DNA from 2 places in the Paenibacillus sp. BIHB 4019 genome. Region 2 is predicted to be linked to the other one. Evidence: riboswitches for the same ligand, from Rfam matches in the RefSeq annotation. Region 2 holds a riboswitch; the other holds the start of a gene.
What was found. A riboswitch is a leader RNA that binds a small molecule or an ion and turns the genes downstream of it on or off. The one in region 2 is predicted to bind FMN.

Region 1 (15,033 bases), 2.4 Mb from region 2:
TGATGTCGTGTCGCCAAGCAATCCTTATGAAGTTCCGCAAGGCGAGGCCGTTAAGGCCATTTGGCATAGTACATATGAGTGGGATAATGGTAATATAGCGGATAGGCTGCGCTTTTTCTATTGGTACGGCGAATAGCTGGGCAGGATAAAAAGCTCGCCAAGCAGGATTTATGATCCTTGGTGTGGAAATACCGAAGTACGCTTTAATAGCGTGCAAAGGCTGGAAGCATGAAAGGAAACAGGATGAAATCTTTGGTGAACTCATTTATTCGTTTTTTAAGCGTGGAACGCTCCTTGTCGAAAAATACATTGGAGTCGTACGGGCGGGATTTGCTGTTTCTACTGGATTATATGGAAAGCCAGAATATCGAGTCAGCATCGGCTGTACAAAAGCATCATTTGGCGCATTATTTGCTGCAATTAAAGGAGGATGGGCGCAAGGCATCTACTTTATCGCGGCACATCGTGTCGATACGCGCTTTCTTTCATTATTTGCTGGTTGAAGGTTTCATTGATCGCGATCCATCCATCTATATTGAATCGCCGAAACAGGAAACGAAGCCGCCGCAAATTTTATCGATGGAGCATACAAGTCTGCTGCTGGATACGCCGCAATGCGTGACGACTGCAGGAAAGCGGGACAAGGCGATGCTGGAGCTGCTGTATGCGACAGGCATGCGCGTGTCGGAGCTGATTTCGCTGGATGTGCCAAGCGTCAACCGGCAGCTCGGCTTTATTCAGTGTGTAGGCAGCAACCGGAAGGAGCGTATTGTTCCATTTGGAAGAAAAGCTGCGGAAGCGCTGGAAGATTATTTGGAGCATGGGCGAGTCGGGCTGCAGCGGCACGGCAAGCAGGAGGACGCGCTCTTTTTGAACCATTTGGGGACGCGGATGACGCGGCAGGGCTTCTGGAAGACAGTCAAAAAGTATGCAAAAGAGGCCGGCATTGAAGCGGATATTACGCCGCATACGCTGCGCCATTCGTTCGCTGCCCATTTGCTGGAGAACGGTGCTGATGTGCGTACCGTACAAGCGCTGCTAGGCCACGCCGACGTTGCTACAACCCAGAAATATTCCAAGCTGACAAAGGTGAAAATGAAAGACGTATACAACAGCGCGCATCCACGCGCTTGAAAAATAGCGAAGTCAGCGGCTGCTTAAGACTAGGTCAGGCAGTGCGGATGCGCACCGAATGTTGGTGGAAAGTCAAACCTTTCACATATACACCTTGTTTTTCACCAGATATCATATCAGAAAGGTTGGGACTACATGAGTAAATTTGATCGTATTGCCGTTATTGTGCTTGATAGCGTTGGAATTGGCGAACAGCCGGATGCGGAGGCTTTCGGCGACGTTGGCTCGCATACGCTTGGGCATATCGTAGAAAGAGTAAAGGGGACAAGCCTGCCAAATTTGCGCCAGCTTGGTCTTGACCGTATTGCGCCGCTCGGCGATTGGAAGCCGGCAGATGGACAGTCTGGCGCTTACTATGGGAAAATGCAGGAGGTATCAGTTGGCAAAGATACGATGACCGGGCATTGGGAGCTGATGGGGCTGAAGCTGACGGTCCCTTTTCAGACGTTTCCAGACGGGTTTCCGGATGAGCTGATCGCTATATTCGAGGAGCGCACAGGACGCAAGGTCATCGGCAATAAGCCGGCAAGCGGTACGGAAATTTTGGACGAGCTGGGCGCTGAGCAAATGGAGACGGGAGCATGGATCGTCTACACTTCTGCTGACAGCGTTTTTCAAATTGCAGCGCATGAAGGCATCATCCCGCTAGACGAACTATACCGCGCGTGCGAAATTGCGCGTGAGCTGACGATGGATGAGCGTTATACGGTAGGCCGCGTTATCGCCAGACCCTATGAAGGGGAGCCGGGCGCGTTCAAGCGTACGCCTAACCGCCATGATTATGCAGTCAAGCCGCCGGAGCCTACGGTGCTTAATGCCCTGCAGGATGGCGGACTCGACACGATTTCCATCGGGAAAATCAATGATATTTTTGATGGAGAGGGCATTAATGCTTCTACGCCCACGAAGAGCAACGCGGATGGCATTGCCCGTACGATAGCTGCTTTGAAGGAGCCTTTTAAGGGATTGCTGTTTACGAATCTCGTTGATTTCGATTCCTTGTACGGACATCGCAGAGACCCAGAAGGCTACGCCGCCGCACTAGAAGAGTTTGACCGCGCTTTGCCTGAGCTTACGCAAACGATTGGACCGCGCGATTTGCTGGTCATTACCGCAGATCACGGCAATGATCCCGTTCATCCGGGTACGGACCATACGCGGGAATATGTGCCGCTGCTGCTTTATAGCCCAGCATTCAAGCAGCCTGGACAGCTAGCGTCGCGAGCAACCTTCTCCGATTTAGGAGCGACGATTGCGGACAACTTCAACGTAAAGGCTCCGCCGAACGGCACAAGCTTTCTCGAATTGCTTGAAGCTTAATTGATTCAACTAAAGCAACTGATCAACGAATGAACGAATGAACGAATGAACGAATGAACGAACGAATGAATGAACTAACGACTTGGAGGCTATCCCTATGAACGTAATTACAGCAGCACAAATTAAAGAAGCGGCATCCTACATTGCCGGGCGTACGGACTTGAAACCAGAGGTTGGCCTGATTATGGGCTCCGGTCTTGGAGTTTTAGGCGATCATTTGGAAAATCCAGTGACGATTGCGTACCACGATATTCCGCATTTCCCGGTATCCACAGTGGAAGGACATGCAGGAGAGCTGCTTATGGGCACCTTGTCCGGCCGTCCGGTACTATTGATGCGAGGCCGCTTTCATATGTATGAAGGCTACGGCCCAGAGCTGACGGCATTTCCGGTGCGCGTAATGAAGGCGCTTGGCGTATCAACGCTGCTTGTGACGAATGCGGCTGGCGGCGTCAACCTTGCGTTTGAATCGGGCAACCTGATGCTGATTTCTGACCACCTGAACATGACAGGCAAAAACCCGCTCATTGGCCCTAATGATAACGAGCTGGGCGTTCGTTTCCCTGATATGTCGGAGGCTTACAGCAAACGTCTGCGCGGTATTGCCCGTGAACTTGCGGCAAGCCAAGGGCTTGCACTAGCTGAGGGAGTTTACGCTGGACTGCTCGGACCGACGTATGAAACGCCTGCGGAAATTCGCATGCTGCGCGTTTTGGGGGCAGATGCTGTCGGAATGTCGACCGTTGCGGAAGTGATTACCGCAAGACATGCGGGAATTGAAGTTCTTGGCATTTCTTGTATTACGAATATGGCTGCGGGGATTTTGGATCAACCGCTTAACCACGAAGAGGTTATGGAGACGGCAGAGCGCGTGAAATCTCAATTTTTAGACCTTGTAAAAGGTTTGGTTCCGCTCATTTAAAGAACAGTTTACTGCTTAAGCAGTTTAAATAAGCTAGAAATTGGTGTTATTTTGTCCGCAAACTTGTAACACAATTGTAACAATTGGCTCGACTCATTGTGACAGTATTTTAAAACGCCATCGTCGTATAATGTCCGTAATTATAGAAAAATGGAGTGGAGTTAAATGGACAAGCAATTGCTCTTGGAGATGGAGAAGTTGCGCGATAAAATGGTTGAGACGGCGCTTATCAAACAAACTTTTCTTCACCGAGAGGTACTGCGGCTAAGCCAATCGCTAGACGTTTTAATCGTGCGTGCGCAGGAAGAGCGACGGACCGTTTCCAGCCATAAATAAACAGAGCAAGTGGCATGAAACATAGGTTGAGATCTGCCATATGATGCTTAGCGAAGGCGACTGTCGCAATAAAAAGGGGTAATTAGATTTAATTAACAGGTAATAGGTAATGACGTGAAAAAATTCAAAAACCGTTCTTGCAGGAAGCGAAAGCTTTTGCGAGGGCGGTTTTTTTTGCGAATATAAGCGTTTTGGAATAATTTACATAAAAACAGGCGAAACTGTGGAAGACAAGCGTAAACGGCTGAAGCCGTCCTTTGGCGGCAAAGCTTCCGTTTCGCGGGTGAAATATAAGCCCATTTATAAGTGTAAAACTTATAAATTCTTATATTTAAATATAGCCGAATTGCGGCGAATTCCCGTGAACCGAACATTTTGCGGAGTACGGGCATGCCGCAGCTTCATAGGAGGGAATCTGTTCTTGAAAAAACTACGGAATAAACTATGCTTATGCATCCTTGCGCTAGCTGTCTCTTTGCCAACCGCTGTATTCGCGGCAGAAGCGGCTGAGACACCGCTCATCCCATCGCTGCCGGTAGCGGAGCAGTCCGGAAGCGCGGAGCCTCATTTGGCGCCATCGGCCCGTTCTGCCATTCTTATGGATGCGGACAGTGGAACGATTATTTACGAGAAAAACAGCCATGATCAGCTGCCTCCGGCAAGCATCACCAAAATTATGACGATGCTGCTTATTATGGAGGCGCTGGCTGACGGCAAGCTCAAGCTGACCGACAAGGTGCAGACGAGCGAATATGCGTCTTCCATGGGCGGCTCGCAAATTTTTCTGGAGCCCGGCGAGGAAATGAGCGTTGACGACATGATTAAAGGAATTGCTCTAGCCTCTGGCAATGATGCTTCTGTTGCGATGGCTGAGAAGCTTGGCGGCACCGAGGAGCAATTCGTGGCGATGATGAATGAGAAAGCGAAGCAGCTCGGGCTGAAGGAAACCCATTTTGCCAATTGCAACGGCCTGCCTTCAAAGGATCATTATTCGTCGGCACATGACATTGCGGTTATGTCGCGCGAGCTGCTCAAGCATACGAATATTACGAAATACACAGGAATGTATCAGGATTATTTGCGTAAAACGTCAGAGAAGCCATTTTGGCTCGTCAACACGAATAAGCTTGTGCGGTTCTATAGCGGTGCAGACGGCTTAAAAACCGGATTTACGAATGAAGCCAAGTTTTGCTTGTCGGCGACGGCAAGACGGGATGGGCTTCGCATCATTGCAGTCGTAATGGGCGAGCCGAATACGAAGACACGCAATACGGAAGTGTCGCAAATGTTTGATTATGCGTTTGCCCAATATATGACGCATCCGATTTTTAAAGAGGGCGATGCCATGGGCAGGGTGCATGTGGAGAAGGGCGTGGTGTCCGAGCTTGAGCTGGTCGCTCCCCATGCATACAGCGTGCTGCTCAAAAAAGGGGCAAACACGAGCGATATCCGCTATGAGCTGAAAATCGACGGCTCGCTTAAAGCGCCTGTTGCGATCGGCGCGCCAATCGGCAAGCTTCTCGTCTATCAGGGAGACAAGCTGCTGAAGGAATTCCCCGTTGATGCGCCGCAGACGATTGAACGGGCTGGCTGGTGGAAAATGCTGAAGCGTTCGTTTGGCGGATTGTTCGCTTAATCCGGGTTAAACCGGATTGAACAGCGTTTATCTGGATTCATTCCGTGCGTTTTGCCAGAAAATAGCGAGCCAAAGCTGAATATTTTGTCACCTCTTAGGGCTCTGCTTCTAGTTTTGTCGCCGTGCAGGAAACGCATGCCCCGCTGGAGAAATGCTAGTTCTATCCAAATGCACAGCTTAAAGGAGATGAACAGCAATTATGAATTTGCAAGCTGAACTGGAGCATTATCGCAATGTGCTTATTGTACGTCTGCGCGGAGAGCTGGATCATCATACAGCCGACGTCGTCAAGGTCAAGATGGAGGATGCGATTTTACGAGGAAGCAGCGACCACATCATTCTCAGCTTGAAGGATTTGCAATTCATGGACAGCTCGGGGCTAGGCGTCATTCTGGGCAGGTATAAGCAGGTGAAGGCAAGAGGCGGGAAAATGGTTGTCTGCGCCGTTAGTCCAAGCGTTCACCGGCTTTTTGAAATGTCGGGCTTGTTTAAAATTTTGGAGATTCATGATAATGAACGGATGGCGATTTCAAGTCTGGAGGTGGTATCGTGAACGGACGTAATGAAATGACATTAACCTTCAGCGCCCGCTCAGAGAACGAGGCTTTTGCCCGCGTAGCGGTGTCAGCCTTCGTCTCCCAGCTCGATCCGACGCTTGGGGAGCTGAATGATTTAAAGACAGCAATCTCGGAAGCGGTAACCAATGCGATTATACACGGCTATGATAGCGACGCAGCCGGTAAAGTGACGATAGAGGGTTATATTGAAGGAGAAACGATCTCCTTGACGGTTATTGACCACGGACGCGGTATTGAAGATTTGGACTTGGCTCGCCAGCCGCTTTACACTTCCAAGCCGGAGCTTGAGCGCTCTGGCATGGGTTTTACGATCATGGAAAATTTTATGGACCGATTCGAGGTTGTCAGCGAGCTTGGCGGCGGTACCCGCGTCAGCATGCTGAAACGAATTGAATCGAAAAAAGCGCTATACAACTAGCGCATAGGGGTTGAACCTCATGGATTCCGGGTTGAAACAAACGGCTCAGCCGTATTTGGATGATGCGGAAGTAAAGCGGCTTATTGCGTTAAGCCAGTCTGGCGACACGTTGGCAAGGGACACGCTTGTAGGATGCAATATTCGTTTAGTATGGTCAGTAGTTCAGCGGTTCATCAACCGGGGCTATGAGCCTGACGATCTGTTTCAGATCGGCTGTATTGGCCTGCTCAAGTCGGTTGACAAATTCGACCTTTCCTATGATGTTAAATTTTCCACCTATGCCGTGCCGATGATTATCGGTGAAATCCAGCGGTTTTTGCGAGATGACGGTACGCTTAAAGTTAGCCGCTCGCTCAAGGAAACGGCGAATAAGGTGCGCAAAATGAAAGATGAGCTTTCCAAGGTGCTGGGACGGCTGCCGACTATTAGCGAAGTAGCGGAACGGCTCGGCATTACGCCGGAGGATGTCGTATTTGCGCAGGAAGCGAATAAGCCGCCAACCTCGATTCATGAGACGGTATTTGAAAATGACGGCGATCCCATTACGCTGATGGATCAAATTGCCGATGATTCGCAGGAGCGCTGGTTCGACAAGCTTGCGCTTACCGAAGCTATCGAAGGCCTTAGCGAGCGGGAACGGCTTATCGTGTATTTGCGTTATTACCGGGACAAGACGCAATCAGAAGTCGCGAGTCGTCTAGGCATATCACAAGTACAGGTGTCGCGTCTGGAGAAAAAAATATTGCAGTCCATCAAAGATCAAATCGCCTTGTAGGCGGTTTGATCTTTTTTTTCTTGTTTTTACCTGCTGCAGCGTGACTATCTGATTCCTGTTTTTCTCATACTAAAAGGGAAACGAACCCAAAGTACAGATAAAGGACTGATGACGGATGGATACGATGCAGCGGCAGCCTCTCTATTTGCGTTTGCGAAAGCGGATTGGGATACGTCCTGAGAAGGAAGTGACGCTCGGGCAGGCGGCGAGGCTGCTTGGCGAGTCCGAAGAGCAGGAACGCCGATTGGGCCAGCTCGTTCTATATCGTCACAGCAAGCCAGACGGCAACCGCGTCGTCATCGATTTGCTGCAAATCGTCAGCCGGCTGCGCGAGCTTGAGCCAGGCTTGTCTATTGAAGCCTACGGCGATCCGCAGGTGCTGGTCATGATTGCGGACAAGCCGCCCAAGCCGCGAATTCCGCTGCTTATTTTTTCGTGGCTGCTGTTGTTTTTCGGCGCGGGTCTGGCAATTATGAACTTCCATACCGACGTCAGCATGAAGGAGGTCCATATTCGGATCGTCGAGCTGATTACCGGAGAGCATAACGAGCATCCGCTGTGGTTTCAAATTCCATATTCCTTCGGCATCGGGCTGGGCATGGTGCTGTTTTTCAACCATCTGTTCCGAAAAAGGTTCAATGAAGAGCCGAACCCACTTGAGGTAGAGCTGTTCACCTACCAGGAAAATGTGAACGCCTACGTCATCGCCGACGAGATGCGCAAAAAAAATGATCGCCAAACCGCTCGGAGTGAGGACGATGCTTGATTGGCCGATTCATGCATTTATTGTCATGCTGGGCTTATCGGGAGGGCTTGCAGTAGGCAGCGGACTGGTGGCGCTGCTAACGGTGCTGGATCTTATTCCGCGGCTTGCACAAATCGCTTATGCCTACAGCCTCTCCATTTGGTTTGAGACGGCCGTTATAAGCGGGGCGGTCTATTGGACATTCGCAGATTTTTTCGATTGGAAGCTTTCGCTTGCAGGCATTACATCACAAATGGCTGCCGGGCTGCTGAACGGCATTTTCGTCGGCTTGCTTGCGGCGGCGCTTACGGAGGTGCTGAACGTCTTCCCCATCCTCGCCAAACGCATCCATTTGTCGGACTATTTAGTTGGCCTTGTGATGGCGATGGTGCTTGGCAAAACATTGGGATCGCTGCTGGACTGGCTTTGGTATCAATGGTAGGAAAATGGCTGGGAACTAGGATGGCTATGCTGGAGAACTGAGTGAGGTGAAGGAAGAAGATGGACAAGGATCAGGAGCAGCATAATGACCAGGGGCAAGATTACAAGCACGCTAGTATTCCTGACATGATGAAGCTGGGAAATGAGCGGAGCACCGATACAGATGTGGACATCCATTCATCCGGGAAAAGAAAACGAGGCTGGCGGCAGGTGAAGGAGTACATTCACGCCAAGCAGCTTGTTGGAGGGGAGCATCAGGAGCGGCGCGAGGAGAGTAGATACGACCAGCAGCAAAATAAGGAGGAAGGGCAGCATGGCGACGGCCAGCCGCTGCATGCCCGTTCTAAAACGCAGGGACGAGGGAAGTCGCATGGCAAAGGGCAGAGCAGCAAGCAAGGGCAGGATGGCCGCGAGGAACGAATACCTTCTGATTTGGATGATGTGCTGGAGCGGCTGAAAAATGAGCTTGGCTACGGCACCAGCTTCGATGTTGTCGTTCGGGAAATGACCTTCGGCGAGCGGCGGGTCGCCTTCGTGTTTATGAACGGTTTGGCGAAGGATACGCTGCAAACAGAGGTGCTTAAGCGGCTGACCTATTTGCAGCCGGATGATTTGTCCTCCGATGCGCTGCACGCCTTTCTCGATATGTATGTGCCAGCATCCCAGGTTAAGTCTGAGCAGGATTGGAACAAGCTGCTGACCGGCATTCTCTCGGGGGGAACGGCGCTGTTCATCGACAAGGAAGCGACGGCGCTGCTCATCGACGCCAAAAACTTCCCTGCCCGCTCGCCAGACGAGCCGAGCCTGGAGCGGGTTGTCAGAGGCAGCCGCGACGGTTTCGTCGAAACGTTGATGATGAATATATCGCTTGTCAGACGGAGGCTGCGTGATCCGCAGCTCAGATATGAGCTGGTGCAGATCGGCGAGCGGACGCAGACGGATGTATGTATCGCCTATATTGATGATTTGGTAGATAAGGAATTGCTTAAATCCATTAAGGAAAAAATTTCGATGGTCAAGGTTGACGGCATTCCGCTTGCCGACAAGCAGCTGGAGGAGGCAACCGTTAAACGGGGCTGGAGCCCGTTCCCGCTTGTTCGTTACTCTGAGCGTCCAGACGTAGTTGCTTCTCATTTGCTAGAAGGAGCCGTTGTCGTCTTCGTGGATACGTCGCCGAGCGTCATGATTTTGCCGACAACGTATTTCGATCTTATGCAGCATGCCGAGGAAAATCGCCAGACGCCGTTTATCGGTACCTATTTGCGCTGGGTACGGTTTATCGGCATATTCGCCTCGCTGTTCCTGCTGCCGCTCTGGCTGCTGTTCGTTATCCATCCTGAGCTTAAGCCGCAGGCGCTGGAATTTCTCGGGCCTTCGAAAACCGGCAAGCTGCCGCTGCTCGTGCAGTTTTTGCTGGCGGAGGTCGGCGTTGATCTGCTGCGCCTTGCCTCCGTGCATACGCCGACTTCGCTGGCAACGGCAATGTCGCTCGTATCGGCTATCCTCATTGGCGATATTGCGGTCCAGACAGGCATTTTCGTCAATGAGGTTATTTTGTACATGTCGGTTGCGGCTATTGGCATGTTTGCGACGCCAAGCTATGAGCTGGGCTTGGCGAACCGCATTGTCAGACTTGTGCTCATTACGCTGGTAGCTTCCTTGCAGGTGCCGGGCTTCATCGTTGGAACGACGGTCATCTTGCTGTTTTTGTGCATGGAGCGTTCATTCAACCGCCCTTACATGTGGCCGTTCATCCCGTTCGACTTCAGGGCGATGATGAATATTATTTTCCGGACGCCCGTGCTGCAAAATCGCAAGCGGCCCAATCTGCTGCGGCCGCAGCAGCTCGATAAAATGCCTGAAACGGAGTGAAATCGGAAAAAATGCAAATGACATGTTAAATTATCCATTACGCTTGCGGATAGATTGCGATATACTGTTGCTATTGGTGCAAATCGAATCTATTCACGTATGGAGGAATAATAACAATGTACTTGCATGGAACGAGCAAAGTTAATGCCCAGGGGCATTTGGAAATCGGCGGCTGCGATGTAACGGAGCTGGCGAAAGAATATGGTACGCCGCTATATATTGTCGATGAGGCGCTTGTGCGTAAGCGTGCGAATGAATATGTGACTGCTTTTCAAAAATCCGGCCTGCAATTCCAAGTGGCCTATGCAAGCAAAGCATTCAGCACAATGGCTATGTGTGCGCTTGCCGAGCAGGAAAACCTGTCGCTTGACGTCGTTTCCGACGGTGAGCTTCATACGGCGCTGAAAGCGGGCTTCCCGGCAGCGCGCATCCACTTTCACGGCAACAATAAATCGCCGGATGAAATCAACATGGCGCTTGATGCAGGCATCGGCTGCTTCGTAGTAGACAATTCTATTGAGCTTAAAGTGCTTAATGCGCTGGCGAAGGACAAAGGCTTGACAGTTAAAATTTTGCTGCGGATTACGCCGGGTGTTGAGGCGCATACGCATGACTATATTTCCACAGGCCAACAGGATTCCAAGTTCGGCTTCGACTTGACGAATGGCGCGGCTAAGCAGGCGATTAAAGAAGCGATGGAGCTGTCCAATCTGGATGTGCTTGGCGTTCATTCCCACATCGGCTCGCAAATTTTTGAAGTAGACGGCTTCAAGATGGCTGTTGAGAAAATGTCGGCGTTTGCGATTGAAATTCGCCAAGACCTTGGCTTGACGTTCCAAGTTATCAACCTTGGCGGCGGCTTCGGCATCCGTTATGTTGACGGAGATTCCCCGCTTCCAGTTGCTCAATACGTGGCAGCGATTACGGATACGCTTATTTCCAGCTTTACAGCAGCGGATTTCCCGCTACCTGAAATTTGGGTTGAGCCAGGCCGCAGCATGGTTGGCGACGCAGGCACAACGCTTTATACCGTTGGAACGAGCAAAGAAATTCCAGGCGTGCGCAAATATATCGCTGTAGACGGCGGCATGATGGATAACCCGCGTCCGGCGCTTTATCAATCCGTTTATGAAGCGGTGCTTGCAAATCGTGCGAACGAAGCGAATGAAGAGACTGTGACCGTAGCGGGCAAAGCTTGCGAAAGCGGCGACAAGCTCATTATTGATCTGGAATTGCCGAAAGCAAACAGCGGCGATCTGCTTGCAGTATTTTGCACAGGCGCTTATAATTATTCGATGGCGAGCAACTACAACCGTTTCCGCCGTCCAGCTGTCGTATTTGTCAAAGATGGCGCGTCTGATCTCGTCGTTCAGCGTGAATCTTTGGACAATATTGTCGGCAATGACTTGCTTCCGGCAAGACTTCGCAAAACAGCCCTTGCGAAATAAGGGTTAAATTTGGTAACGTAGTCTTATTCGGATATAGAAAGGTAGATGTTTAATAGATGGCAAAACAAGCGAAAATTACAATGGCAAACGGAGCAGAGGTTATTATTGACCTTTTTGATCAAGATGCGCCTAACACAGTTGCAAACTTCGAGAAGCTTGCAAACGATGGTTTTTATAATGGTTTGACTTTCCACCGTGTAATCCCGGGCTTCGTTGCTCAAGGCGGCTGCCCTACAGGCAACGGCACTGGCGGACCTGGCTACACCATCAACTGTGAGATCAACCCGAACAAGCATGAGCGCGGTACGCTTGCAATGGCGCATGCTGGACGCAACACAGGCGGAAGCCAATTCTACATCGGCTATGCTCCACAGCCGCATTTGGATGGCGGACACACTGTATTTGGCAAAGTCGCTAAAGGCATGGAGCATGTTGACACGTTCCGCCAAGGCGAAAAAATGGAAAAAGTTGAAATCGTAACGGTTTAATCGTTGCGGAAAGGCCGCTTGTTTTTTCGATTCGTCGGAAAACAAGCGGTTTTTTTATAAAAAAGGGACAGCCTGGCTGTTAAGCTGAGAATCAGTATCGAAATTTCTTGCTTTTTCAATTTTGCGGTGGTAACATTTCATCAGAGTTACATTTTAAAAGTAAGTAACGAGTATTTAATAAAAATAATACAGTGGCTTTCCTTCGGGGTCGGGTGAAATTCCCAACCGGCGGTGATCAGGAGGCTGTCTAAGCGCTTTGAACGTTGAAGCGACAGATATGCTGCCTGTCAGTCCGTGACCCGTGTACATTCCATTCAGAGCGTGTGAACGCATGAGCGGTTTATATACGGCTGACCTGGTGCAATTCCGGGACCGACAGTACAGTCTGGATGGGAGAAGGAGACACTTTCAAGGCGTGATTTCATGCTTATTTGCTTGCACTTTTTTTTGCTGGGCAATTAGGTCTGTTAAAATCGATTATTTGTGTACTTGAAAGCGGGTCTCTAAGATATACTCTCATCTCCGTTGGCTATGTTGCTAATGGAGGTTTTTTGCGTTCATGGATATTTTGAATGACAGTTATTATATGAGCTTGGCACTGGATATGGCAGAGAAAGCGGCTGGGCAGACGGATATTAATCCCGTCGTCGGCTGCGTCGTAGTAAAGGATGGCCGGATTATCGGCCTCGGCACGCATCTCAAGCGGGGAACCGGGCATGCCGAGGTGCATGCGCTGCAAATGGCGGGAGAGGAAGCGGAAGGCGCCACCGCTTATGTGACGCTGGAGCCTTGCAGCCATTTTGGCAAGACGCCTCCTTGCTGCGAAAGGCTCATTGATGCCAAGGTCGCACGGGTAGTCGTGGCTACAACCGATCCGAATCCGCAGGTAGCTGGGCGTGGCCTTGAACGGCTGAAGGAATGCGGCATTGAGGTTGAAGTGGGCCTACTAGGAGAACGCTCCAACCAAATGAATGAGAAATTCAACAAATACATTACGACGAAGCTGCCGTTTGTCACCCTTAAGACAGCGAGCACGCTCGACGGCAAAATCGCTTCCCGCACCGGAGACAGCAGATGGGTAACGGGCAGTGCGGCAAGGGAGCAGGTGCACACGCTGCGCCATCAGCATATGGGCATCATGGTCGGTATCGGCACCGTGCTTGCCGATGATCCCCAGCTGACGACGAGAGCGGACGTACCGGCGCTGCATCCGGTGCGTATAGTCATCGACAGCAGCCTCAAGCTGCCGCTCACCGCGCGTGTAGTGACGGATCGGACAGCAAGGACGATCGTCATTGCAACTGAGCAGGCGGATGAAGCCAAGGCGCAGGAGCTGCTGGCAGCCGGCGTTGAGCTCATTCGGGCAGGCACTGGCAAGCAGGTAGATTTGCCGCAAGCAATGAGAAAGCTTGGCGAGCTGGAAATCGGTTCGATTTTGCTGGAAGGCGGCGGCAAGCTTAATGGCGCGATGCTGACAGCCGGACTCATCGACAAAATCATGCTTTATATGGCGCCTAAAATTATCGGCGGGGCAGCCGCTCCCGGCACCTTTGATTTTGAAGGTTTTGAGAAAATGGCACAGGCGATTGAGCTGGAGCGTATGCAGGTGGAACAAGCGGGGGCTGATATTTGCATTAGCGGCTACCCTGCCTACCGCGATGTTTAGAGAGGAGGGCTGGCCGTGTTTACAGGTCTGATTGAAGAAGTCGGCAAGCTGAAGCGGGTGGTCAAGCAGGGCGAGGCGATGGTAGTAACGATTGGTGCTTCCCGCGTCCTAGAAGGCGTAGCACTTGGTGACAGCATTGCGGTAAACGGCGTATGTCTGACAGTCATCTCCTTTACGGGCAGCACCTTTGATGCCGATGTGATGCCAGAAACGTACCGGCGCTCCAATCTTCACCAGCTGAAGCCCGGCGAGCAGGTCAATCTGGAGCGGGCGATGCTGGCAGGAGGGCGCTTCGGCGGTCATATGGTTCAGGGGCATATTGACGGTACAGGAACCATTGCCAAAAGGGAAACCGATGCCAATGCTGTCATATTCAGCATAAAGCTCCATGATGCGGCAACGCTTAAATATGTCATTCCTAAAGGTTCGATCGCCATTGATGGCATCAGCTTGACGGTTGTCGGGACGAATGATTCAGGCTTCTCAGTATCGGTCATCCCGCATACGCTGGGAGAAACGGCATTACTGGATAAGCGCATAGGCGATTCGGTTAATATCGAATGCGATATGATTGGCAAATATGTGGAGCATTTGCTGCATTTCAAGCCAGCACGCGAGGCTGGAGCGGCGTCCGGCAGCAAAGCCGGCAAGGCTGGCGGAGCAAAGCTGAGTGCTGCTTTTCTTAGTGAAAATGGATTTATGTAATAACGGATAAATGCTAGTTGAAGTGGTGAATGATCAGGGAGGGAAGCTTTATGGGACAGCAGGATCAGCCTTTAGAGAAATCTTTGTTCAATACGATTGAGGAAGCGCTTGAGGATTTGCTGCTTGGCAAGCCCGTTATCGTTGTAGATGATGAGGATCGGGAAAATGAGGGCGACCTCATTGCGCTGGCCTCCATGGCGACGCCTGAAGTCATCAATTTTATGATTACAAAGGCGCGGGGGCTTGTGTGCGTTCCGATTACCGCAGAGCGGGCGGAGCAATTGGAGCTGCCGCCGATGGTAGCGCGTAACACGGATTTTCATGGAACGGCGTTTACCGTTTCCGTTGACCATATTTCCACAACGACCGGCATCTCCGCGCATGAGCGCTCCGAGACGGTCAAGTCGCTTATTGACCCGAATACGAAGGCGGCTGATTTCCGCAAGCCGGGCCACATTTTTCCGCTAATTGCGAAAGATGGCGGCGTGCTAAGACGGGCAGGCCACACAGAGGCGGGTATCGATCTGGCCCTGATGTGCGGCTCGGAGC
Region 2 (15,033 bases):
TGATGATGCCGCGGTGAATAACGACTGGACGGTGCTTTTTGCCGTCTTCGCCGATGTATTCCAGCTCGAAGCGCTCTGGAAGCAGAAAGTCCAGCTGTGCTGTGGACAGCGTCTCTTCTTTGCCCAGGGCGGTTTTGATCTGAACGTCCAGCTTCGGACCGTAGAAAGCCGCTTCGCCTTCTGCCTCGAAAAATGGCAGGTCAAGCTCCTCGACAACTTCGCGAAGCATGCGCTGCGACATTTCCCACATTTCATCATTTTGGAAATATTTCTCGGTATCCTGCGGATCACGGTACGATAGACGGAAACGGTATTCCTTAATGCCAAAATCTTCATATACTTTGCGAATGAGGTTGACCACACGCGCGAACTCTTCCTTGATTTGGTCCGGACGGCAGAAAATATGCGCGTCATTCAGCGTCATCGCGCGAACACGGTGCAAGCCCGTCAAGGCTCCGGACATTTCATAGCGGTGCATCGTTCCCATTTCGGCAATACGTACCGGCAAGTCGCGGTAGCTTCTCATATCGCTTTTGAAAACCATCATATGGTGCGGGCAATTCATCGGGCGAAGCACAAGCTCCTCATTATCCAGCACCATCTTCGGAAACATATCCTCGCTGTAATGCTCCCAGTGGCCGGATGTTTTGTACAGCTCTACGTTAGCCAGAACAGGCGTATAAACATGCTCATAGCCAAGACGTTCTTCCATATCCACGATGTAGCGCTCCAATGTACGGCGAACTTTCGCGCCATTCGGCAGCCATAGCGGCAAGCCTTGGCCAACCTCGCGCGAGAACGTGAACATTTTCAGCTCGCGTCCCAGCTTGCGGTGATCGCGTTTTTTCGCTTCCTCAAGGAAGTGGAGATGTTCATCGAGCTGTGCTTTTTTCGGAAACGCTGTTCCGTAAATACGCTGAAGCATTTTATTTTTGGAATCACCGCGCCAGTAAGCGCCTGCTACGCTGAGCAGCTTGAATGCTTTAATCCGTCCTGTAGACGGAAGGTGCGGCCCACGGCAGAGGTCGAAAAATTCGCCTTGATCATAAATAGTAATTTCCGCTTCCACAGGAAGGTCGCGGATCAGCTCCAGCTTGAGCGTGTCGCCAATATCGGTAAATACGGCAATCGCTTCATCACGGCTGACGACGCGGCGGCGGATATCGAGATTTTGCTGAACAATTTTATCCATTTCCTTCTCGATTTTAACCAAATCTTCCGGAGTTATCGACTGTTCCATATCGATATCATAGTAGAAGCCATCCTCAATAACAGGGCCAATACCTAGCTTAAGCTCTACATCGGCATACAGGCGCTTGATCGCTTGAGCCATCAAATGCGCTGTGCTGTGACGGTAAACCTCCAGCCCGTCAGCTGAATCCAAAGTTACGATTTCAACCTTTGCATCTTCATTAATAGGTGTATAAACATCCACGGTTTTCCCGTCAATTTTACCTGCGATTGCATTTTTGCGCAGTCCGCTGCTGATCGAGCCAGCCACCTCTTCAATTGTTGTTCCTGCATCATATTCCCTTATTGCGCCATCCGGCAAAGTTACTTTAATCGCCATCGTTATCATCCTTTCCATTCGCTAAGCTTCCAAGCTGCTGCGTTCTGAACGCAAAAAAAGCACGCATCCCGCGAAGGGACGAGTGCTTGTAAGCTCGTGGTTCCACCCTAATTCGATTGCTCGCCTAACGCTGATCAGCGTATTACATCCCGGCAGCAGCCAATCCTTAATTTATCTGGTAACGGAGATTTCCGGCACAGCTTAATGGCGCTTCACAAATGGAAGCCTGTTCGGCTATACAGCTACAAAGGGGTATATTTACATTTATCTGGAAGGAAATTGCAGCCTTGTTTCCTCTCTCTGGACCAGTTGAACGTGTAAATACATGTCTTTATCATTGCTTTTTCAGCATATATCAGCATAATTATAGTCCTCAATAGCAAGCAGGTCAAGAGTTAAGACATACATTGCCATAAGCCCCTTTCATATGCCAGGCTTATGACAAGCCTTTTCCTCTATATATGCTGCGGCGTCGTACGCGAACGATCCGGTACACGCTGATCGTAAGCAAAATGAGGAAGAGCGGCATTAGCGCTACCTCGCTGCCCTGCCGCGTGGGCACCTCAGCAAAAGCAGCCCCAAGCATCAGTACAGCAATTACGCCAAACACCATGAATCTTCTTCCTTTACGTCCATTCATTGCTCTCACTCCCTCTTCCTCATGCAAAGTCATTGAACGCATCCGCTTCATTAACCTTGTGTTTTTTCCACACCATTTCATATATGACCGGCATAACGATCAGCGTGAGCAGCGTCGAGCTGAATAAGCCGCCAATAACCGCGATCGCAAGGCCTCCCGAAATGAGGCTCGTTGAGGAGCCGGATAATGCAAGCGGTACAAGCGCAAGCATCGTTGCAAATGCCGTCATTAAAATCGGTCTAAGCCTTGTTCTTGACGCCTCTACGATCGCTTCTGTAATCGGGATGCCCGCATTGCGATTTTTCTCCACCCGATCAAACAGTACGACCGCATTGGTGACGACGATGCCGACCAGCATCAGCATGCCAATCATGCCGCTCATAGACAGTGACTGCCCTGTCAGAAGCAAGGCGCTCAATGAGCCAATCGGAATAAACACCAGCGAGGCTATAATAATAAGCGGCGTCCGCAAACCTCCGAACGTCATGCTCATAATAATAAATACGAGGCCAACCGCTGCCGCCATGGCGATACCAAGGCTTGAGAAGCCGTCATTGATCATTTGCAGCCCGCCGCCGACCTTAAGCTCCACGCCGGAAGGCAGCGTCAGACTATCAATATCCGCCTGCACCAGCTTTGTAACGGCCGATACGGCACTGGCATCCTTCACCGTTCCGCTAACAAGAGCGTACATTTTTCCATCATCATGGCTGACCTTGATCCAAGCACTCTGCTCCGTTATATCCGCGATGTCCTTCAGCTTCTTCATGCCCGCTGCAGTAGGAATCTGTATATTTTCCAGCTCTTGCTTGGTAGCAATTTGCTGTTCATACGATAAAGTTATTGCTTGCTCCTTATTGTCGATTTTGTAAGTGCCGGCATCGACTGGCCGCAGCTGCTCGCCGGTCAATTGCATAATCAGATAAGGGCTAATGTTAGCATCGATTCCGCTTTGGTTAAGGGAAACGACCCATTTTGGCGTTACCTCATCCATATTGTTCGTAATATCCTTTAGATCGCTGCTTTCCTTCATTAGCTTCTCAATTTTAAGGGCGGTTTGCGCCAGCTTGTCCGCACTATCCGCATAAATGCTGACATCAATATTGTTGCCCGAAGGCGGCCCCTGCTGTTCGCCCGCTTTAATATTGAGCGTCGTGCCTTCCTGCTTCGCAGTGACCACTGCCAGCAGCTCGGTCTGCAGCTTCGTAGTCATTTCCGCCATATCGCTTCCTTCGGCAAATTGAACCGTGATCGTCGCTTTATTATTCCCGCCGCTAGGCGCAAGCGGGTTAGCGCCAGTACCGCCAACGGAAACCTCATAGCTCTCTACGTTTTCCAGCTTGCTTAAATAGGCTTCCACCTTGCCGCTGACATCGTCCGTCTGCTTCAGGCTGCTTTGCGCAGGCAGGGCAACATCAATCGCTAAGCTCGGAGCCGCGCTAGTCGGCAGAAAAGCAACGCCGATTAAAGGAATTAAACCAAGCGAGCCTGCTAAAAGCACGATAGCTGACCCTAAGACGAGCGCTTTGCGCTTCAGCGCGCTGCGGATCATTTTTTCAAAACCATTTGATAGTCTGCTTTCCTTCGTATGCGGCTTCACGCTTCTGAAAAAGCGGCTGCCCAGCACAGGTATCAGCATCACCGATACCAACAGCGAAATCGATATGGAAAGGACGACAGCAATCGAAAACGGACGGAAAAACTGTCCAATGATCCCGCTGACAAATGCAAGAGGGGCAAAGACGACGATCGTCGCCGCCGTGGATGAAGCCACAGCCCCGATCACTTCGCGGGTCGCTTGGTAGGCCAGCTCCTTGCCGCTCATTTTCTCGCCTTTTTCCTGCCGCCATCTATATATATTTTCAATAACGACGATGCTGTCATCGACGATCCGTCCCACGGACACGGCGATGCCGCCCAGCGTCATAATGTTAAGCGTATAGCCCATTTGATCCATAATCGCAATCGTGGCAAAAATAGAAATCGGCAGCGACAAAATCGAAATAATCGTCGCCCTTACATTGCGCAAAAACAAGAAAATGATGAGCACGCAAAACAATGTGCCATACAAGCCTTCACGAACGAGGCCGGATACGGATTCCTTAATATCCTGACCTTGGTCAACGATGACATGATAGTCCAGCTCGCCTTTGGCTTGATAAGTGCCGAGCAGCTCGCTCACACTGTCAGATACATCCGCCGTGTTGGAATCCTGCGTCTTCTGAATCGAAATAACAAAGCTCGGCTCGCCATTAAAGCGGGTAATTTCATTTTGCTCAGATACCGTCTTAATGTCGGCAATATCACCAAGCGTGACAGCAGCTGCTGCGGCACCCGCACCGCCTGAAGCTGCCGAACCAGTTGGCGCTCCTGGGCCGACGGCGTTTCCTGATGCAGAACCTGCGGCACTGCCAGGAGCAGCTTGATTAGCCGCACTGCCCTGCACTCCTCCTGCACCCATTCCACTCGCGCTGCCTGCTGCAGAACCTGCGGCTCCGCCGCCAGCCGTTGCTGTCAGCTTCAGCTCTTCAAGCTGCTTCATGGTATCGAGGCTGCCGGTCAACCGGATCGGTATGACCGTCTCCTCCTGCGACACAGAGCCCAGTGGCAGAGCGTAGTCCAGCCCCTGAAGCGCCGTGCGGATGGAGCTGAGCGTAATGCCATGCTGCGCCGCTTTATTTTTATCTACAACAATATTAAGCTCATTCGTCGTACCGCCCTTCAGCGTTACGGTTCCGACTCCAGCTAGCTTTTGCAGCTCAGGAACGACGCTGTTTTGCAGTTCATCAGCCAGCTTCGCCGAATCTCCTTCGGCAGCAAATACAGCCGCTTGATAAATAGGCTGGCTATTTGCCGACAAACGCTGCACCGTTACACTCGCATTATCGGCCAGCTTCAGCTTGCTAAGCTCAGCCTCAACTTCGCTGTATTTTTTATCCATGTCCGTACCAAATGGGAACTGGATAAAAATGCTGGCTGCATTTTCAGCAGAGGTGCTCGTTAACGACTCATAGCCCTGCACACGCTTCAAATGGTCTTCAATCGGATTCGTAACCTCCGACTCGATCTCCTCCGTAGAGGCGCCAGGCTGAATCGCCTGTACGAACACGGCCGGGAAATCCAAATCCGGAAACGTCTGCTGCTTAATTTGCGTGGAGGCATACAAGCCATACCCCAGCACCAAAACGCATAATAAAATGACAGCAACACTATTTTTCAAGCTAAATTTGGTCAATCGATTCAATGTATATCTCTCCTCTCGTTGTATAACCTCCCTTATCATAACCAGTAATTTTGTACTAATTATGTACAAGGCCCTGTCAGACCTTATTGTATTTATTTGGAAGGACAAGCGGCAGCATGACGTTCATCGTCGTCCCTTTGCCCACCGCACTCTCTACCCTGATTTCTCCTCCATGGAGCTCAATAATCCGCTTGACGATCGAAAGGCCGATGCCATTTCCGCCAACTGCGCGCACGCGGGCTTGATCTATTTTATAAAAGGGTTTGAAAATATGATGAAGCTCCTCCTCCGGAATGCCAACTCCGCTGTCGGCAACCGAAACCGTCACGCTATGTTGGCTTGCAATCAGGTTAATCGAAATCATGCCCCCAGGTTCTGTGAATTTAATCGCATTGCTCAGCAGATTCGTCCAAAGCTGGCTCAGTTTATCCTCATCTGCCGAAATCACGACCGGCTCCAGGTCCAGATTGAGCTGGATGTTTTTGTTGGACCATAGCGGCTCGCTGGCAATCATGACATCTTTAAGCTGCTCATCCAAACGATATTGGCTCATATTGGGCTGAATTTGGTCATGCTCAAGCGCAGACAGCTTGAGCAAATCCTGCGTCAGCCGGGATAGGCGGTCGCTTTCCTCCTCAATAATAGTGAGCAGGCGAAGACGGCTTTCCTCATCCATTTTTTTCTGCTTAAGTGCCATTGTGAAGCCTTTAATCGAAGTAAGCGGCGATTGAATTTCATGGGAGACGTCCGAGACGAACTGCCTTCTCACCCGCTCCAGCGAATCGAGCTCCTGCGCCATCTGATTAAAGCTTGCTGTCAGCTCGCCGATCTCATCCCTGCTTTTCGTAGCGAGCCTGATGCTGAAATCGCCTTTTGCCATATTGCGCGTAGCCAAGGTTAAATGCTTCAAAGGCCGTACTATATAACGGGAGGTGACGATGACGAGTAGCGTTCCAATGAATACAACGAGAAAAAGCTGCATGCGGAAATAGCCTACAGCGAGCGTGGCAACGTCATTCGTTTCGGGCTTTATAAACAAGGCATAAGCATGTCCTTCAATTTGAAAAGGGAGCCCTACGACGAGCCGATCATATTCTTTGCCCATTCCCCCCCGGAAGACGCCGCCGTTCAGCACGCTGCGGAGATTTTCTTCATCAACGATCAGCTTATGTTTGGCAACTTTGTCGGTTTCGTGCAGCGGTCTGCCTTGTTCGTCATAAACGATAATGGTGAAAATCGGCAGAGCGGTAATGCCCCCCATTAATGTATCCAAATGGTTAGGGTAAGAGTTCTTGTAGGATTCGATTATCGTTTTGCCGCTGACGACTAAATTGTCCTGTACGTAGGAGCGAAGCTTGTGGCTAAATAGAAAATGGGTCATGAAAAAGCTTAAAAAAACGCTCGCCATGACCGATGCAACAAACATAAGAATTAAGCGGACATACAGCGATTTAATCACGGTATACCTCCAGTCGGTAGCCCAGCCCCCAGATCGTCACGATTTTAAAATCCTGATCGTACGCGGCAAAACGCTCCCTCAGACGTTTAACATGCGTATCCACCGCCCGTTCGTCGCCTTCGTAATCGTAGCCCCATATTTGCTCAATTAATGCATCGCGCTTGAACAGCTTGCCCGGATAGCTTGCCAGCAAAAACAGCAGCTCAAATTCCTTGAGCGGTATGGACTCACTTGAGCCCGTATCCTTATAGCGGATTTGATAGCTTGTTTTATCGAGCGTCACTTGGCCGAGCCTGACGATTTGCGAAATTGAAATCCGGTACCGTTTCAGCAGCGCCTTCACCCGCATGACCAGCTCCATCGGGTCAAACGGCTTCACCATATAATCGTCGGTGCCCAGCCGGAACCCTTTTATTCGCTCTGGCGCCTCCCCTTTGGCGGTAATCATCATAATCGGCTTGTCCCCCGCTTCCCGCACCCGGCGGCAAAGCTCCCAGCCATCCATCTTCGGCATCATGATGTCCAGAATAATGAGATCCACCGGCTGATTGCAAAAATAATCCCATGCATCCGCTCCGTTGCCTTGCTCTATAATATCCATGCCTTCATCCTCCAAATACAAACGGAGCAGCTGGCGGATATGCGGATCGTCATCTACTACGAGTATGGTCGTCATGCGGCTACCTTCTTCCCGATTTTAAGTACAGTTCTATGTCATAGTGTAATACACTTTTTTGTATTTTTTATGTATTGGAAGTGAAAAAAACTCGCCGTTGATCGGCGAGCCTGCAGCTAGTTTATTTGGCTAGTTCATCATGCGGATTCATATTGCTGATTTATTTTAAGGCTGGGTAACACCATCATTCCATCCCCCCATTGCGTGGGAGCACAACACACAATCACTGCACACCGACACCCGGTTGTCAAAAATCGTTTCAATCGTCCGGATAACCTGCATATCGACATGCTGCGTATGAACGACAATTTGCTTCGGTGATGCAGCAATTAGCGAGCTGATGACCATATCCTCAATGTTCATTTCCGTTTCCAGCATTTCGGCTACCAAGCGATCGGAATGCGGCTTCGGCTCAAACAATTGGAATTTGTCATTATACAAAATAAATTCATGGTTGCCTTTATGAACCAAATGGACCATGGCGACCTTCGATTGCTGCAGCCCCACAAAATATTTGAGCAGCGAAATAAACTCCTGATATTGCTTATCCAGCACATATTCATCCAAGGCATATTCCACAATATCGCCTAGCTCGTGTCGATATCCATGAAGCCTGAAGGTGGCGATACCGCCAAGGTCGAGCTGTGTATTTTCACTTAAATACAGTTCGATTTCCTCGGCCACCTTAAGCTTGCGGCGCTTTCTGTCCGCATCCAGAAACTTGGCATTCAACCCATCCAGATCGGTATCCTGCATCAGCTGGCTGCAATATTTTTCGATAACGGAGATGTCTGTGGAATGACCGCCCTGATATTTTTTCTTAATAATGCTGATAAGCATTTCCGATTCCAAATTGGTTACAACAAATTCAGCAAGCGCTTTGGCTGCGCTGTGGTACAGCATTTCTCCATGCTTATTCAGTTGAAAATAAGGCGTTGCCGACTGGCACATAATGGTGCCCGCAGGCTGCAGCTCGAACTGCACCAAACGCTCCTGCGATGCTGATTCAATATGTAGATCCTCATTCGTATATTGCGCCATTAAGGCCGCTAATCCAGCCGCCGTAGATTGAAGCTTGGAAGGCAGCGTAACGGTGAATAGTTCCATAAAAAAGCCAACCCCTTTCATTCCCCTCTGAACAGTATATGGTGCACGAAGCAACGATATACGATGAAGACATTGGGAATGAAGGGGGTTATAAATGTGCTGCATTTAAGCGGCAGCTTGTGGCTGCTGAACAGCCTGTTCATTGCTGCTGCGGCTCATAAGCCATAAGGTCAGCCAAATGAGCAGGAAGCCGCTAAGCTGCCCTAACGTCAGCGTCTGGCCAAATACGAGCCAGTTAATCAATACGCCGACGGCAGGGAAGGAAAGCTCAGCAAGCGTCGCGTATACAGCTTTAGTCGAGGAAAGCCCTTTGTAATACAGCAGCATGCTGATTAAGCCAGGGAAAAAAGCTTGAAACAATAAATTGACGGCAATGAGCGACAATTGGCTGCCCTCGGCATTGAGGCTCCATGCGTCGCCGCTTGCCAGCAAAATGACGCTGAGCAGCGGCAGCGCAAGCAGAAACCTGAGAGACGTCACAATGGAAAAGGACAATTTCTTTTGCAGCAAATATTTGCCCATGACGGTCGAGCCGCCCCACAAGGCCGCCGCAATAATCGAGAACAGGCAGCTGAGCAAAGCAAGGTCATGCAGGCCGACTAGCGGCGAGCCGAACCCGAAGGTCAGCAAATAGGTGCCTGCGAGCGCCGCCAGCAAAAAGACGAAAAACTTCCGCGGCAGCTTTTCCTTCAGCAAAACTCTGGCGAGCAAAATCGCAAATAACGGCTGGAGCTTCTGAAGCAGGAGCACCGCATTCGCGCTGCCATGCGAGAAGGCTGCGGTGAACAGCACCGTCGCTACAGCTGAGCCGCCCCAGGAAATGAACAGCAGCGCCCCGATGACGCCAATGGACAGCTTGCCGACTAATGTACGGCGGAATTTAAACAATACGGGAACTGCGTAAAAAGCGAGCAAAATATGCTCAATAAATACAATTTGTGCCGAGGTAAAGCTTTTGAGCAATAAAATTCGAAACAGCGGGTCAAGGCCCCAAAGTGTCGCGCCAAGCGCCACATACCATATCCCGTTAATGCCCGCAATGCGTGATGTTCGCCAGCCCGCTTTCTCGCTAGCCAGCTCTAATGTGTTCTGCAATTCAAAAACCTCCTGAGAAAGTTTTGAATTGAACCTTCTTTTCACTATGAAAAAGAAACAATGCCCCTGTCAGCAATCTGACAAGGGCATCATCAACAAACCTGTTAAATGATTATCATTTAACAAGCTGGTTCTGATCTTCTCCCGTCCGGACTATACCGTCGGCTCTGGATTCTCACCAGATCAGTCCCGGCTGCAAGCAGCTAGGAGTCGCGGGCTCTGGATGCTCCGAACGCATCCTTACCGCCGGTAGGGAATTGCACCCTGCCCTGAAGATTCATATTCGATTAAATCGTATTGTAACACAAAAGATTACAGTTTGAATAGTCTATTTGGTTGGAAAATTTGCATTTCCGATTAAATTTTTATTTTTCCGACCTCTTTTCTTGGTTTTCATCTATTATTCGACCCAATTTCTAACCAACCTTCATCCGTTCCTCGTCCCTTTGCTTTAACTTTGCAAGCAGAAAGTCATGCTGAATGCTGACTTCCTTAATGATGCTTCTGCCAAATGCTGCTATAGCGTCACAAAAAACGCTTGTCTACTATCTATCCTTTAACGGATAAAATAGTAGACAAGCGTTATTAACTTTAATTATTGAAAATAGCTCCGAATTAGCTGTGCACTAAAACCTAATTTTGCATTACAAAATCCTGCTCAGCCTTATCGCTTTCATTGTACATCCTTAAAATTTCATAGCGCGTATTGCGCTGCGCCGGAACTTTGCCCGCTTCGCGAATAAGCTTCAAAATCAGCTCAATGTTGACCTTATGCGTCGTACCCGCAGCGGACACTACATTTTCTTCAATCATTGTGCTGCCGAAGTCGTTGCAGCCATAGGCCAGCGAAAGTTTACCCATGTCAGGGCCCATCGTTACCCACGATGATTGCAGGTTGTCAATATTGTCGAGGAAAATGCGGCTTACCGCGACAATTTTCAAATATTCCTCCGGCTTCGCTTTCTCCATCGGCATTCTCGTATTGTCTGGCTGGAACGGCCAGGAAATAAAGGCTGTAAACCCTTCAGAGTCGTAGCCATTCGCTTTGCATTCATCTTGAACGTCACGAATGCGCAGCAAATGCAAGGCGCGCTCCTCCATCGTTTCTCCAAAGCCATAAACCATTGTAGCCGTCGTATTCATGCCATGACGATGGGCCGACTTCATCACGTCGATCCAGTCCGTATAAGAGCCCTTCTTGCGGCTGATTTTACGGCGTGTGCGGTCATCGAGGATTTCCGCGCCGCCGCCTGGCAGCGAATCCAGTCCCGCCTCATGCAGCTGGCGAACAACCTCATCCAGCGACAAGCCCTCTGATACTTCCTTCATCTTCTGTATTTCGGCAGGCGAGAAGGAGTGCATCGTAATGTCCGGGAAGCGCTGCTTGATTTCCTTCAGCAAATCCGTGTAATAAGTAAAAGGCAGATCCGGGTTCGTTCCGCCCTGCATCAAAATTTCGGTTCCGTTAACGTCAATCGTTTCTTGAATTTTGTTCATAATCGTCTCGTTATCAAGCACATAGCCCTCTTTGGAGCCTGGGGCACGATAAAAGGCGCAGAACCTGCAATAAACGTCGCACACATTCGTGTAGTTGACGTTTCTTCCTACAACGAAAGTCGTTACAGGCTCGGGATGCTTGCGCAGCATAATTTCGTTTGCCACTTTACCCATTTTCTCAATCTCGTCGGATTCGAACATAATAATACATTCTTCCAAGCTGATTCGTTCACCCCGCAGGGCCTTATCCAATATCTGGTCCAACGTTGCCATTACGCAAGACCTCCTTATCTATAGCTGTAGTTTTGATGTTGCGCTTTTTTTCACAAACTAATGAAGTATAGATTAATTTTATCATACTAAGCACTAATTCGTCATCTTTCGTTTACAGGCCATTACAGCCGCCGAGGTGAAACGGCTTTCGCCGTCCTCTGGCGGCGCGGCGCGTTTCATTCCGAGAAATATAGAGAAAGGATGGGAAAATCCTATCCTTCCCTATATTTTAAAAAGGAAAAACACGGCTTGTCAGTAATGACAGCCGTCTTTTCCTCCACTTTACGAGGTAGTTAGCCGCGCAAAGCCTGATCCAAATCTGCGAGTAAATCGTCGATATGCTCAAGGCCTACCGAATAACGGACAAGACCGTCCGTAATGCCGCGTTCATGGCGCACTTCCTTCGGCATTGCCGCATGCGACATCATCGCCGGATACGATAAAATGCTTTCTACGCCGCCTAGGCTGACAGCTACAAGCGGCAGCTTCACACGGCCAAGCATTGCTTTCGCCCGCTCGCCGCTGCCCACATCAAAGGACACGACTGCGCCATAGGCGGAGCATTGCTGTTCATGAACCTCACGGCCCGGATGATCGGCCAGGCCAGGATAATAAACCTTCGTCACTTCTGGATGGTCATTCAGCCATTCCGCCAGCTTGCGCGCGCTGCGCTCGCTATGCTCCATGCGCGCTTGCAGCGTCTTAATGCCGCGCATAAGCAGCCAGCACTCATGGGCGCTCAGCACGGCGCCGAGGCCATTTTGCAGCTGATACAGCCTGCGTCCCAGTTCTGGATCAGCCGTTACAGCAAGGCCCGCAAGCACGTCGCTATGCCCGCTCAGAAACTTAGTCGCGCTGTGCACGACTATATCTACGCCAAGCTCTAGCGGACGTTGGTAATAAGGCGTCATAAACGTATTGTCCAAAATCGTCAGCAGGTTATGCTCCTTCGCCCACGAAGCCACCTCCGATATGTTGGTGATTTTCAGCGTCGGGTTGGAAGGGGTCTCCATAAATACCGCCTTCGTATTCGCTTTATAGGCCGCTTTAACAGCTGCAAAATCCGTCATATCGACAAACGTCGTTTCCATGCCTAAACGGTTCAGCACTGTCGTAAGCAGACGGTATGTACCTCCGTACACATCCTCTGTCACAATTACATGGTCGCCCGCCGACAGCAGCAGGAACGTCGTTGAAATCGCCGCCATTCCCGATGCAAAGGCAAAACCGCGAGTACCGCCCTCCAGCAGCGCAATTTGATCCTCCAGCGCCTGCCTTGTCGGATTGCCGGACCGGCTATAATCGTAAGGCGGATTTTGCGTCAAATCGCTCTGATGGAACGTAGATGCCTGAAAAATCGGGGTACTGGATGCACCCGTCTGCTCATCAAATGATCCTTCAAAATGCAGCAATTTCGTTGCAAAATGACGCTTGGCATATTCCTCTTTGTTATGTCTGTCGCTCATGCTGCTATACCTCCCCAATCTCTTGCTTAGCTGCGGCAAGCGCCTGCTCCAAATCGGCAATCAGGTCATCTGCATGCTCAATGCCAACGGAGAAGCGAAGCAACTTATCATCAACGCCGACAGCACGGCGAATTTCTTCAGGAATATCGGCATGCGTCTGCACAGCCGGATAAGTCATCAGCGATTCAACGCCGCCCAGGCTCTCAGCGAATGCAATCAACTGGATATGGCGCAGAATGGGTTCAATGTAACGGGCATTCTTCACGCGGAAGGAGAAAATGCCGGTATTGCCCGACGATTGGCGGTTTTGCACCTCATGTCCGGGATGATGCGGCAAAGCTGGATAATAAACCTCTTCAATAGAAGGATGCTCCAGCAAGTAGTTGGCGATTTTAGTTGCATTATACTCATGACGCTCCATTCGCAGCGCTAATGTTTTCATGCCGCGCATTAACAGCCATGAGTCCTGCGGTCCGAGAACGGCGCCAATGGAGTTATGCAAAAACGCCATTTCCTGCGACAGCTCTTGTCCCTTCGTCACAATAAGGCCAGCGAGCACATCATTGTGGCCGCCCAAATACTTAGTCGCGCTGTGGACAACGACGTCTGCCCCCAGCTCAATTGGACGCTGGAAAAACGGCGTCAGCAGCGTATTGTCTACAATTGTCAGCAGTCCTTTGGACTTCGCCCATGAAGCGACACGCTTGATGTCGGTAATCATCATTAACGGATTGGTTGGCGTCTCGATTAGAACCGCCTTCGTATTCGGTGTACACAGCTCGCTCATCGCATCAATATCGTTCGTATCCACGTAGGATGCTGTAACGCCATATCTCGACATAATCTTCTCTAGCAGACGGTAAGTCCCGCCGTACAGATCAAGAGATACAATCAAATGATCGCCTTGGTGGAACAGGCCGAATACCGTTTGCAAAGCGGCCATGCCTGAGCTGCATGCGAAACCAGCATCGCCAGATTCAAGCTTGGCAGCTGCCTCTTCCAATACGGCACGGGTTGGGCTTTTTGTACGAGCGTAGTCAAAGCCTGTGCTTTGTCCAAGCTTCGGATGGCGGAATGCCGTCGCCTGATACACGGGGAAGCTTACGGCTCCGGTTTCCGTATCCTTTTGCGAACCAATTTGCGCTAATTCACTTTCGATTTTCAACATGGGCTATTGCTCCTTCTATTATATAGTTAGATGTTTGCTCCCAAATCAAATGGCGTCTGCTGGTACACATAATAGTTGAGCCAATTCGAGAAAAGCAGATTCGCATGCGCCCTCCACGAGGAGTACGGTATCGCTTCCGGGTTATCACCCGGGAAATAGTTTTTCGGCAATGCAATGTCGAGCCCTTTCGCCTTGTCGCGGTCATACTCGTTTTTCAGCGAGAAGGGATCATATTCCGAATGCCCGCTGACAAAAATTTGACGGCCATCCTTGGAAGCGACAATGTAAACGCCCGATTCCGACGATTCCGACAAAATTTCCAGACGTTCAACCTTCTCTATATCTTCACGGCGCACTTCCGTATGACGGGATTGCGGCACGAGGAACGCTTCATCAAAGCCGCGAAGCAGCTTGACATTCTGTTTCTCAATCGTATGATGAAACACGCCGAAAATTTTATCATCCAATTCATATTTCGGAACGCCATAATGATGGTAAAGCCCTGCCTGTGAGGCCCAACATATATGGAAGGTCGAAGTAACCCGCCGTGCGCTCCAGTCCATAATGTCCTTCAGTTCCTCCCAATAATTCACGTTTTCAAAATCAAGATGCTCGACAGGAGCGCCTGTAATGATTAAGCCATCGTAAAATTCATGGGAAATTTCGTCGAACGTTTTGTAAAAAGCATGCAGATGCTCGTAGGACGTATTTTTAGACGTATGCGTCTTCGGACGAAGCAGCACAACCTCCACCTGCAGCGGCGTGTTGCCGATCAAGCGAAGCAGCTGGGTTTCCGTCGTTTCTTTCTCAGGCATTAAGTTCAAAATCGCTATACGCA

Region 1: linked by a shared signal. The riboswitch ahead of ribD (bifunctional diaminohydroxyphosphoribosylaminopyrimidine deaminase/5-amino-6-(5-phosphoribosylamino)uracil reductase RibD) and the one ahead of BBD42_RS00750 (DMT family transporter) in region 2 are both predicted to bind FMN.

What each region holds. Positions count from the first base shown of each region.
Region 1 covers NZ_CP016808.1:5,057,873-5,072,905, forward strand. Annotated here, with positions in the region: gene BBD42_RS22005 (DUF4227 family protein) at 1-136, shown strand, start outside; gene xerD (site-specific tyrosine recombinase XerD) at 244-1,134, shown strand; gene deoB (phosphopentomutase) at 1,270-2,454, shown strand; gene BBD42_RS22020 (purine-nucleoside phosphorylase) at 2,552-3,376, shown strand; gene BBD42_RS22025 (aspartyl-phosphate phosphatase Spo0E family protein) at 3,542-3,712, shown strand; gene BBD42_RS22030 (D-alanyl-D-alanine carboxypeptidase family protein) at 4,134-5,348, shown strand; gene spoIIAA (anti-sigma F factor antagonist) at 5,548-5,901, shown strand; gene spoIIAB (anti-sigma F factor) at 5,916-6,344, shown strand; gene sigF (RNA polymerase sporulation sigma factor SigF) at 6,364-7,119, shown strand; gene BBD42_RS22050 (stage V sporulation protein AA) at 7,235-7,885, shown strand; gene BBD42_RS22055 (stage V sporulation protein AB) at 7,878-8,306, shown strand; gene BBD42_RS22060 (spore germination protein) at 8,366-10,177, shown strand; gene lysA (diaminopimelate decarboxylase) at 10,294-11,625, shown strand; gene BBD42_RS22070 (peptidylprolyl isomerase) at 11,682-12,113, shown strand; FMN riboswitch at 12,308-12,518, shown strand; gene ribD (bifunctional diaminohydroxyphosphoribosylaminopyrimidine deaminase/5-amino-6-(5-phosphoribosylamino)uracil reductase RibD) at 12,673-13,779, shown strand; gene ribE (riboflavin synthase) at 13,795-14,484, shown strand; gene BBD42_RS22085 (bifunctional 3,4-dihydroxy-2-butanone-4-phosphate synthase/GTP cyclohydrolase II) at 14,535-15,033, shown strand, end outside.
Region 2 covers NZ_CP016808.1:166,048-181,080, forward strand. Annotated here, with positions in the region: gene thrS (threonine--tRNA ligase) at 1-1,570, opposite strand, end outside; gene BBD42_RS31485 (hypothetical protein) at 2,007-2,210, opposite strand; gene BBD42_RS00730 (efflux RND transporter permease subunit) at 2,230-5,454, opposite strand; gene BBD42_RS00735 (sensor histidine kinase) at 5,531-6,913, opposite strand; gene BBD42_RS00740 (response regulator transcription factor) at 6,906-7,589, opposite strand; gene BBD42_RS00745 (putative sporulation protein YtxC) at 7,755-8,696, opposite strand; gene BBD42_RS00750 (DMT family transporter) at 8,802-9,791, opposite strand; FMN riboswitch at 9,924-10,072, opposite strand; gene mqnC (cyclic dehypoxanthinyl futalosine synthase) at 10,425-11,561, opposite strand; gene BBD42_RS00760 (trans-sulfuration enzyme family protein) at 11,855-13,027, opposite strand; gene BBD42_RS00765 (PLP-dependent transferase) at 13,032-14,195, opposite strand; gene metA (homoserine O-acetyltransferase MetA) at 14,222-15,033, opposite strand, start outside.